DNA from 3 places in the Shewanella loihica PV-4 genome. Region 1 is predicted to be linked to each of the others. Evidence: predicted binding sites of a transcription regulator. Region 1 holds the regulator's gene; each other region holds the start of a gene.

Region 1 (3,281 bases):
CCTGCACTACGATGGGCATGAATCCGTGATCCTTGCCGCAAAGCTCGGCGCACTGGCCGCGGTAGATGCCTGGCTTGTCGATGCGGGTCCAGGCCTCGTTGATAAAGCCTGGGTTAGCATCCTTCTTTACCGCGAAGGCCGGCACCCACCAGGAGTGGATCACATCTTCCGAGGTCATCAGGAAACGGATCTTACGATTGACCGGCAATACCAGCGGCTTGTCGACCTCCAGCAGATAGTGTTCGCCTTTGGTCTCCTTGCCCTCTATCTGTTCTCTGGGAGTCGCCAGCAGGCTATAGTAGCTGATGTCTTGATCAAAATAGCTGTAGTGCCATTTCCATTGGGAGCCAGTGATCTTGATGGTGAGATCGGCATTGCTGGGATCTTCCATGGCGATGAGAGTCTTGGTGGCCGGGATGGCCATGAGGATCAAGATGACAAAGGGAACGAGCGTCCAGGCGATCTCTACCTTAGTGCTCTCATGAAAGTTTGCCGCGACGGCACCCTTAGAGCGCCTATGGTTGATGATGGCGTAGATCATCACCCCAAAGACGACTAGGCCTATGGCACAACAGATATAGAGAATCGTCATATGAAGGCTAAACACCTTATTGCTGATCTCTGTGACCCCTGATGTCATATTCAGGGGCATATCTGCTGCGAGTATGGTGGGCGTAAATAGCAACGCCAGCAAACAACACAACACTTGCTTCACTAGACTTCTCCTCTGTCAATTGCGAAGGCAACTACAAAGAAGAGCCACACAGTATGTCTCGGCTCTATGCAAACTCTTCAGTTCCCAAAAAAGCAACGATGACTTCAAAGTGCGTCGGTGGTGAATCTCTTGTTCTGCTGGTGGTGACCACGCTTGCACTTACGGCTGAATATATCAGACCAATTTCAGCTACCGTGGGCGAGGTATTACAGGTTCATTTTCGCCGCTCAAGCCGACAACCAAATTGTGCGATATAACAAATAATCGTTGATATCTCTTACTAACTTAATGGCTGTTTAAATATTGATCAAGATCACTTTTATTTTATTTTGCTAAACAAAACAGACACAAAAACGCCCCTTGCGGGGCGTCTGTATGGAAAGGTAGGGCGCGGAATATCAGTGTAGTGAACTGAACAGACTCATGGTTTGGCCGCCGAGATCCTCTTGGGGAAAAGGGTTGGCAGGTAAGTGACCGTTCGCATCTTCGATCACCACTCCCAGGGCGCGGGTATTCTTGGCAACTATCTGTAGGCGACGACTGTCACGGGCATCCAGGGTTTGTGCCCAGCAGATCACCGCACTGGATGTACCACTTGTGAGGGCTTTTTCCATCGCCCACAGGGTTTCGACCTCATCCTTGGTGTGCACCAGTAGGATGCGATCCATACGCACACCGCCGTCGGCCAGCATCTGCTTGTAGCCTATGTTAGGTGGGCTGATCAACACCACCCATTGTCCCTGCTGACTGAGTCTGGCTAGCTCTGGAGTGAGGGCCTGCAGCTCCTGCTTGCCCTGGGTAGAACTTGCCGTAGTCGAGATAGTGTTGCCATCGCCGCGCTTAAGCGAGCTGTCGAGATCGACCCACAGCCCTGGATGACGTGGCGCCATGCCCATTAGGTTGTTCATTGCCAGTCTCCATTTCGAATAACGCCGACGGCCAGGCCTTCGATGCTCAGGCTCTGGGTGGTGAGGTCCACCACGATAGGGGAATACTCTTCATTCTCGGCATGCAGATAGACGGTGCTGCCACGCTTCTCGAAGCGTTTAACCGTTACATCATCTTCCACGCGGGCCACGACTATCTGGCCGTTTCTTGCCTGTTCGACCTTATGTACCGCGAGTAGGTCGCCCTCGAGAATACCTATATCTTTCATACTGTCCCCCCTGACCCGCAGCAGGAAGTCGGCGCTGGGGCGGAACATGCTAGGGTCAACCTGATAGTGTTGTTCCACATGCTCCTGGGCCAGGATGGGCTCACCGGCGGCCACCTGACCTATGAGGGGCAGGCCGAGATCTTCAGGCTCTTCCTCCTGGGTCAGCTTGATGCCACGTGATGTGCCGGGCATGATTTCGATGCAGCCTTTCTTGGCCAGGGCCTTGAGGTGTTCCTCGGCGGCGTTGGCACTCTTAAAGCCTAGTCGACGCGCAATCTCGGCACGGGTAGGCGGCATGCCCGTGTCGGCAATATTGCGTTTTATCAGATCTAAAATCTCGGCTTGTCTCGGGGTTAAGGGTCTCATGATTAATCCTGTCTTTCCATACAGTACCTGTCAGTATATACAGTATTTTATACAGTGCAAGTATTAACCAGATTTTCTCCCAATCCCATCAAGCGATTAGCGCCTAAAGTGTGATTGATTAGCCGAGTCTGGCCTGTTCAAGGGAGAGCAGCAGATGATGGTAATCGTCGATGGCCGGAAAGTCGGCAAACTGCTTGTGAGGCTGCTGGCTGTCGGGATTCTTGATCCCCAACTGGTAGCCGACGCCAGCCTTCTTGGCTGCCTGTAGTATGGGCTCGCTGTCGTCGATAAACAGGCAGCGGCTGGGATCCAAGGAATACTGATTAAACAGGTGACGCCAAAATTGCGGGTGTTCCTTGGGATAGCCGGTGGCGTGACTCGAGAGCATCTCATCGAGCCCGTTAGCCAGATCTGTATGCTCGAGTTTCAGCGCCAGGCTGTGGGGATGGGCGTTGGTGACCAAGATGCGCCGCTTGCTGTGTCTGGCCAGTGCGGTGAGAAAGGGCATGCTGTCCTGACGTAGCTGGATCCGGTCCACTAGAGTGTGGTGCAAAGCCAGGATGTCTAAACCCAGCTCCTGTTGCCAATATTCAAGGCAATACCACTCCAGGGTGCCGAAGACCTTGGCGTAGGCACTCTCCACCAGTTGTTGGGCGTCGGCCTTTGGGATCTGCCTTTGTTCACACAAGGCCTGAGGCACCAGGCTAAGCCAGAAATGGTTGTCGAAATGCAGATCCAACAGGGTGCCGTCCATATCCAGCAGCACGGTATCTATCTTATTCCAGGGAAACATAAAGCGAGTAAAAAAATTCCTTGGTTTGAGTTGTGGATTAGGCCCATCATAGTAAGATTGAGTGGTTAAGCAAACGCCATTTTTATCAGGAAGTTTCATGCCGGACAAAAAGCCGCAGATCCTACATGCCGAAGTTGTTGCCCAGAGCCGTCTGTTTCAGATAGAGCAGGTGCATTTAAAATTTTCGAACCAGGTTGAGCGCCAGTATGAGCGCATGAAGGGCAACGCCCGTGGCGCCGTGATGGTGGTGC
Region 2 (3,281 bases), 1.8 Mb from region 1:
ATAACGGTCAAGCCCAACGCCTCAATCCATTGCTTGGTCTGCTTCATGATCTCATGACCCCTAAGGGTAATTGAGCTTGCCAGGCGCGCATCGTGGAATACGCAGCCGCGAGACCCCAGCACGCCGTATAGGGAGTTCATGATGATCTTTATCGCCTGCGACAGGGGGGCGTTGGCTTCGCGCTTGGCTTCTTCGCGCTTGGCAGACAGGCTGGCGATAAGCTCGGGCAGAATAGGCGAGTTGCGACTAAACTGGGCGCCCAAAAAGCCAGGCACGGTGTCATTGCCTTCTCTTACTCCCTTTACCCCGGCATTAGCCTCTGCTTTTAATCCTTCCACCAACCCCTTTGGGTCAATCAAAAACGTTCTGATGATCGAGGGATAAAGGCTCTTAAAATCGAGCACCAATATATGTTGATAGAGACCCGGTTTAGAGTCCATCACATAGCCGCCTGGGCTCTCTATGCCATCGCTGACCGGCACGCTGGGGGCGACATAGCCGGCGCGGTGCAGATGGGGCAGATAAAGATTATTAAACGCGGCCACCGAGGCGCCGACCCGGCCAAGCTCTAAGCCGGTTAGACGCGAACGCTCCATCACAAATGCCAACAGATCGGTTTTGGCAAAGATCTCCCACACCAGGCGACAGTCGGTAATATTGTAGTGGGCCAGCGCCGCCTTATCCTCACGAAACAGGGTCGCTATCTCCTCGGCGCGGTGACTGACGTTGTGAATCGCCTTCCCCTCACCGAGTAACTCTCTGGCGACAGATTCCAGACTAAAACTGTCAAACTGATAGAAGGCCGCCTTGAGCCAGTCGATGCCATCGAGCACCACACGCCCAGGCAAGATTAAGGTCTCGGGTCGATATTTGTTATCGACCCGCCAAGAAAGCTGAGTGCCTAGCCTGCCAAGCGTCAGCGGAATATTGAGCGCCCTGGCCCTGCGATACAAGAGCGCCAGGTCGAAGGTCACTACCGCCCAGCCTATGATGATGTCGGGATCATTGAGCTTAAACCAATCCAGCAGCGACTTAATTAATGCCGCCTCATTGGGCACAAGTGAGAGATACTCAGGCGGCGAGTCACACGCTTCCCCCACCATGATCACCTGTTGATAGGGCTCGCCGCTGGCCGATTGGCCGTACAGCCCGACACTAAAAAGCTCTCCATCCATGGCACATTCGAAATCCAGCGAGACCACAGCCAGCTTAACTTCTCGATTAACATCTAGCTCACTGCGTCTGGCCCGCTCGGCGATGAGCGTAGGCGTGTCTAGTGCTTGGCTTTGCCAGCGGCCGATAAACTCTACGTCTAGGGCGATGTAGCGCTCGATGAGATAACGCTGCTCGGCCCTGAGTTCAGACTCATAAAGGGAGATCCCCTTATCGGTGGCGATACGACTGAGATGACGAAAGCTTTGATTATTAGCGAAATAGAGTGCGCTGACCGGTTCATCTTGGAAGGTGGTCAGATTAAGCGCCTCACTGCGTATCCCACTCTCACGATTGTCTCCGAGCAGGCGCAACTCATCCTGAGTGCGACAAAAACAGATGCGCTCGCCATTGGGCACTATGACCCGAGCCGGCCCTTCAGCCGTACTAAGGTAATAATGTAATTCGCTGCCTTGGTGGTGACGGGTTAAGATCCGCCCTTTTACGCTCACCAGCGGGGTGTTTAAATCATGCAAGCCTGGCTATTATCCAATTAATTTCAACACATTAGGTGACACGACAACAAATAAGTCGTGAATTCCTTACTTCAACTCTTCTTAGGCTATGTAATCACTGTTATTATGTACAGCATTATTTGCCAGCACTAAGCCTTCATGTTATCTGCCGACGTTAAAACCCAGATCCGAACGATTTACAAAGAGATTGCCGCCGCCCTGCCTAACTTTAGGTCGCGCCGGGAACAAAATTATATCGTCGCCGAGATCTCCAAGACACTCGCCGGTGAATATGACAAGCATAGACGCATCATAGTGGTCGAGGCAGGCACAGGCATAGGTAAGTCGCTGGCTTATATCTTAGGTTCGATTCCACTGGCGTTGGCGAGCAAGAAGAAGGTTTGTATCGCCACCGCCACGGTCGCCCTGCAGGAGCAGCTTCTCAACAAGGACTTACCCTTCTTCTCCAAACAATCAGGGCTCAACTTCACCTTCGGCCTAGTAAAGGGACGTCAACGCTATGTCTGTCTCTCTAAGCTTGAGATGCTGATCGGCGGCGATGACGGCACTCAGATGGCCATGTGGCAGACCAAGCCGGATCATAACCAGGTCGAGCTCTTACAAGGCCTGCTGAAAGATTTTCACGAAGGACGCTGGAACGGCGAGCGCGACACACTGTCTCAGCAGCTGCCGGATCACCTGTGGCAGCAGATCGCCTGCGATAAACACAGCTGCCACAGACAGCTCGCCAGCCACAGGCACTGCCCCTTCCATAAGGCCCGTGAAGATGTCGACACCTGGGACGTACTGATTGCCAACCATAGCCTACTGTTTGCCGATCTCGAACTGGGCGGCGGGGTGATTCTGCCAGATCCGGAAGAGCTCTATTATGTGATTGACGAGGCCCATCACCTGCCGATAGTGGCCAGAGACTTCTCCAGTGCCCAGGCGACCCTCAGGGGCGCCATCGACTGGCTTGAAAAGGTCGGCAAAACCAGCGCCAAGCTGCAGAACCAGCTCAAGAGCTACAACATTATCGCCCCCGCCCAGGCCATGCTAGATCACATCAACGATCTCACCAGCCTGCTCACCAGCGTCGCCCAATATTGCGACGGCCAGGCGGCGAAGTTTGATAACCCCGAGCGGCGCATCCGCTTCGAACACGGCAAGCTACCGGCGGCCTTGACCATGCTGGCGGAAAACCTGGCCACGGCATCGAGCAGCGCGCTCAAGCAATTTAACAAGATGCTGGTGCTGCTCAACGAGGCGATTAAAGATGGCGAGCTACCTAAGCATCAGTCGGAGCAGCTACTGAGCGAGACAGGCTTCATGTTACAGCGCCTGGAGAATCTGCAGAAGTTGTGGAAGATGATGGCCAAGGAAGACAGCGCCAAGGGCGCCCCCATGGCTCGCTGGGTCGAGCACCTGGTAGGCAAACAGAGCGACTATCTGTTTAACGTCTCGCCGATCGAGGTGGGATATATGCTCGAAACCCTGCTGTGGGAGAAGGCCGCCGGCGTGGTGCTCTGTAGCGCTACCCTGAGGGCACTGAATAACTTCAACCACTTTACCCATCAGGTAGGACTCTCCATCAACGATGGCAGTCGCTATCTG
Region 3 (3,281 bases), 1.9 Mb from region 1:
GTCAGCAGGATCACCAAGGCGAAGGCGGTGGCCGCCGGTGCAGGTTTGGCATCCCAAATCTGTCCCATGTTTATGAGCGCCGCGGTAATGGAGATCACAAACAGATCTAGCATTGACCAGCGGCCTATCCATTCGATGATATGAAAGCCAGCCATGAGTGTCTTTTTCGAGATCGGCAGGCGATAGCTGATCGCCGTCAGATAGAGCGCCAGCCCAAAAATCTTCAACATAGGCACTAAGATACTGGCGGTAAACAGAATAATGGCAATAGGTAATAGGTCTAGGTGCACCAGATGGTTGATGCCGCTGAAGATGGTGTCCTGGCGAACCTGCCCTTGACTGGTCATGATAGTGATGGGGTAGAGGTTTGCCGGAAACAGCAAGATGGCGGCGGTGATCAGTAGCGCCCAGCTCTTCTGTACGCTGGTGCGATCCCGGCTCTGCACCGCTTGTCCGCAGCGCGGGCAGTTACCCTGCTCGAGATGGCACAGAAACTTGCAGGTAGGGCAGTTGGTCAGCCCCAATGATTCGCCTTGAGGAGGCTTGCTGAGCTTACTCATCCAGTACGCCCCACATATGTTCTATGTCATATTCACGCTGCATGAAGATCACCATGATAAACAGCATGGTGAAACAGAAGGTGCCGATGCCAAAGTAGAGGTCGGTGTAATCGGAGAGCTGAAATACCGAGACGAAGATGCTGATCATATAGATCTCCAGCATGGAGAGCTGGGCCAATAAGCTGTGCTGTTTCAGTAGCTTCTTATAGATGTTGCGAAAGAAGGGCACCTTGAGTCGGTACTTGACGATCAGCACCTGAGTCAGAATCGACAGAATAAGCAAGCCGGGAGCGATCACCGCCGCCACTAATACGGCGATGCCCACCACCCAATAACCCTGTGAGGCAACGGCCATGGCGCCGCCGGCTATGGTGGTGGTACGAATACTGCCCAGAAAGTGCATCTCAAGCACAGGGAAAAAGTTAGCAGGGAAATAGAGCACCAGCGCCGTGATACACAGGGCCAACATGCCATTGAGCGAGCAGTAAGGGGTATCATAGAGGTTGGTGTGGCAGCGAGGGCAGAGGGCCCGCACACCCGTTGGCAAAGCGCGTTTTCTCACGACCAGATCGCAAGCACGGCAGAGAACGATACTCTTATCTAACACCTCTGTTTTCATATCTGTTCTGGGGCGCTTCCTGTCATCTAAGGTCATAGCAAGAGTGCAAATTTCTTGATATAGACCAGTAATCTATTGCCTATAAGATATTACTATAGTCAATCTATTGAAATACCTAATAAGGTGGCTCCCAATTCCGGAGCTTATAGTTGCGCAGATTCTAACAGATAAAGTTTGAGACTTGCATAAGAAGTTGTATTTATGAGATTCTACAACTGTATATAAAAACAGTGTGAGGGCGGATATGGCAGTTATAACGAAATTTGTCGTAGTCAGAGAAGGGGTGGAGAAGATGACATTCACATCTAAGAAGGAGGCGGATGCCTACGATAAGATGCTCGATATCGCGGATAATCTTCTTCCTTTTATCGAGCAAGTTGATTTAGGCTTAGATGAAAATGCATTGGAACAACTCTGTTTCTACATGGCAGAACATAAAGATCAGCTCATGGGACTCTTAAAAGGTGGCGCAGTGACTAAGGCAGCACCGGCTAAGAAACCTGCCAAAAAAGCAGAATCAAAAGCTGAAACGAAAACATAAATTGTTAGGAAATTTGTATGAGTACACCTTGTTATACGACGCTTACCCGTCAAGTTGAAGCCCTGTTTAGCGGCGAAGATAATCTCGTTACTGCGATGGCGAACTTCTCGGCGCTGCTTAACGAGCATCTGGATGATATTAACTGGGTTGGCTTCTATATGCTGCAAGGTGAACAACTGGTTCTGGGCCCCTTCCAAGGGAAAGTGGCCTGTACCCGTATCCCTATGGGTAAAGGGGTTTGCGGCACCGCGGCCCAGAGCAACACCACTCAGCGCATTGCCGATGTCCATGCCTTCGACGGCCATATCGCCTGCGATGCCGCCAGTAACTCGGAAATTGTGATCCCGCTGCGGCGCGACGGTCAGGTGATCGGCGTGCTCGATATCGATAGTCCCTCATTCTCTCGTTTCGACGAGGCGGATCAATTGGGGCTAGAGTCCTGCGTAAAAAGTCTGGAAAAGGCTTTATTTGCTTAAACTACAACCAATTTTGCACAATTGATGGTCGCTTTCGTCTGGCGCGCCCTTATAATAGGCCGCTTGATGAATTCAAAAACACGCCGTGACATTTTTCATTAGTTGAAATGAATACATGGCGTTTATTGACTGTAATTGATAAGGTATGTTGGATTGTGTGGTCGCCGCCTTGGGGCAAATAAGCGACCCGATGTCTAACCAATATGAACGACACGCCAGTGCCGACGTTAACCCGGCGAGGTGATAGTCCCTTTTAAACTGTGGAAGTAATGATGGAATCAACAGAAAAGTTGACCGACACCAACGCAATTCTTGCGTATTTATATGAAACATTTCCTTTATGCTTTATCGCTGAAGGTGAAACTAAGCCTCTAAAAATAGGATTGTTTCAAGACTTGGCTGAAAGGTTAGCTGATGATTCTAAAGTCAGTAAAACGCAATTAAGAATCGCCTTACGCCGTTACACCAGTAGCTGGCGTTACCTGAAAGGGGTTAAGGCTGGGGCACAGCGTGTCGATCTCGACGGCAACGAGTGTGGCGAACTGGAACAAGAGCATATCGACCATGCACAGGCTACACTGAAGGAGAGCCAAGAGAAGGCTAAGGCAAAGCGTGCGGCGAAAGCGGCAGCAGAGAAGACAGACAAGTCTGGTCCTAAGCCTGAGAAGAAAGCCTTCAAGAAGCCACTGCCTAAGCGTAGTAGCAAACCAGCGTCTAAAGCGGCTAAGCCACAGGTTGAGGCAAAGGATTTAAGCCCGGCAACACTGACTGAGTTGAAACCAAATCAACGCGTGAGTGTCAAACTAGGTAAATCGCCTGTTGCAGGTGTTGTCCTGGACATCAAGAAAGAAGATGTTCAAGTGCAGTTAGATTCAGGATTAACGGTAAAAGTACCTGTAGAGCATATCCTGTTATAACTGTTCATCGTTTAAAAGGAGTAACTTGTTGATGCGAAAACTCACTCTGGCAGCATCCATTGCCAGCATCTTTGTAGGATTCTCGGCATGGGCGCTGACGCCCAGTATTCCATCTAGCGAGTTGCCCTCTCTAACGCAAGAGCCGCAACATAAAGTAGCGAGTAAGCG

What was found. The regulator LexA, encoded in region 1, represses DNA repair genes until DNA is damaged. The targets are predictions, from matches to a motif close to TACTGTATNNNNATACAGTA.
Region 2: a site for LexA is predicted at 1,784-1,803, ahead of dinG (ATP-dependent DNA helicase DinG). Genes of this name have one in related genera too.
Region 3: a site for LexA is predicted at 1,393-1,412, ahead of SHEW_RS09290 (YebG family protein). Genes of this name have one in related genera too.

The regions. Positions count from the first base shown of each region.
Region 1 is NC_009092.1:135,904-139,184, forward strand. Features, by position in the region: gene coxB (cytochrome c oxidase subunit II) at 1-715, opposite strand, end outside; gene SHEW_RS00630 (cell division inhibitor SulA) at 1,114-1,623, opposite strand; gene lexA (transcriptional repressor LexA) at 1,620-2,237, opposite strand; gene yrfG (GMP/IMP nucleotidase) at 2,356-3,030, opposite strand; gene nudE (ADP compounds hydrolase NudE) at 3,128-3,281, shown strand, end outside.
Region 2 is NC_009092.1:2,920,543-2,923,823, forward strand. Features, by position in the region: gene SHEW_RS12840 (DNA polymerase II) at 1-1,688, opposite strand, end outside; gene dinG (ATP-dependent DNA helicase DinG) at 1,827-3,281, shown strand, end outside.
Region 3 is NC_009092.1:2,059,156-2,062,436, forward strand. Features, by position in the region: gene SHEW_RS09280 (paraquat-inducible protein A) at 1-560, opposite strand, end outside; gene SHEW_RS09285 (paraquat-inducible protein A) at 553-1,179, opposite strand; gene SHEW_RS09290 (YebG family protein) at 1,424-1,720, shown strand; gene msrC (free L-methionine (R)-S-oxide reductase MsrC) at 1,738-2,196, shown strand; gene proQ (RNA chaperone ProQ) at 2,469-3,113, shown strand; gene prc (carboxy terminal-processing peptidase) at 3,145-3,281, shown strand, end outside.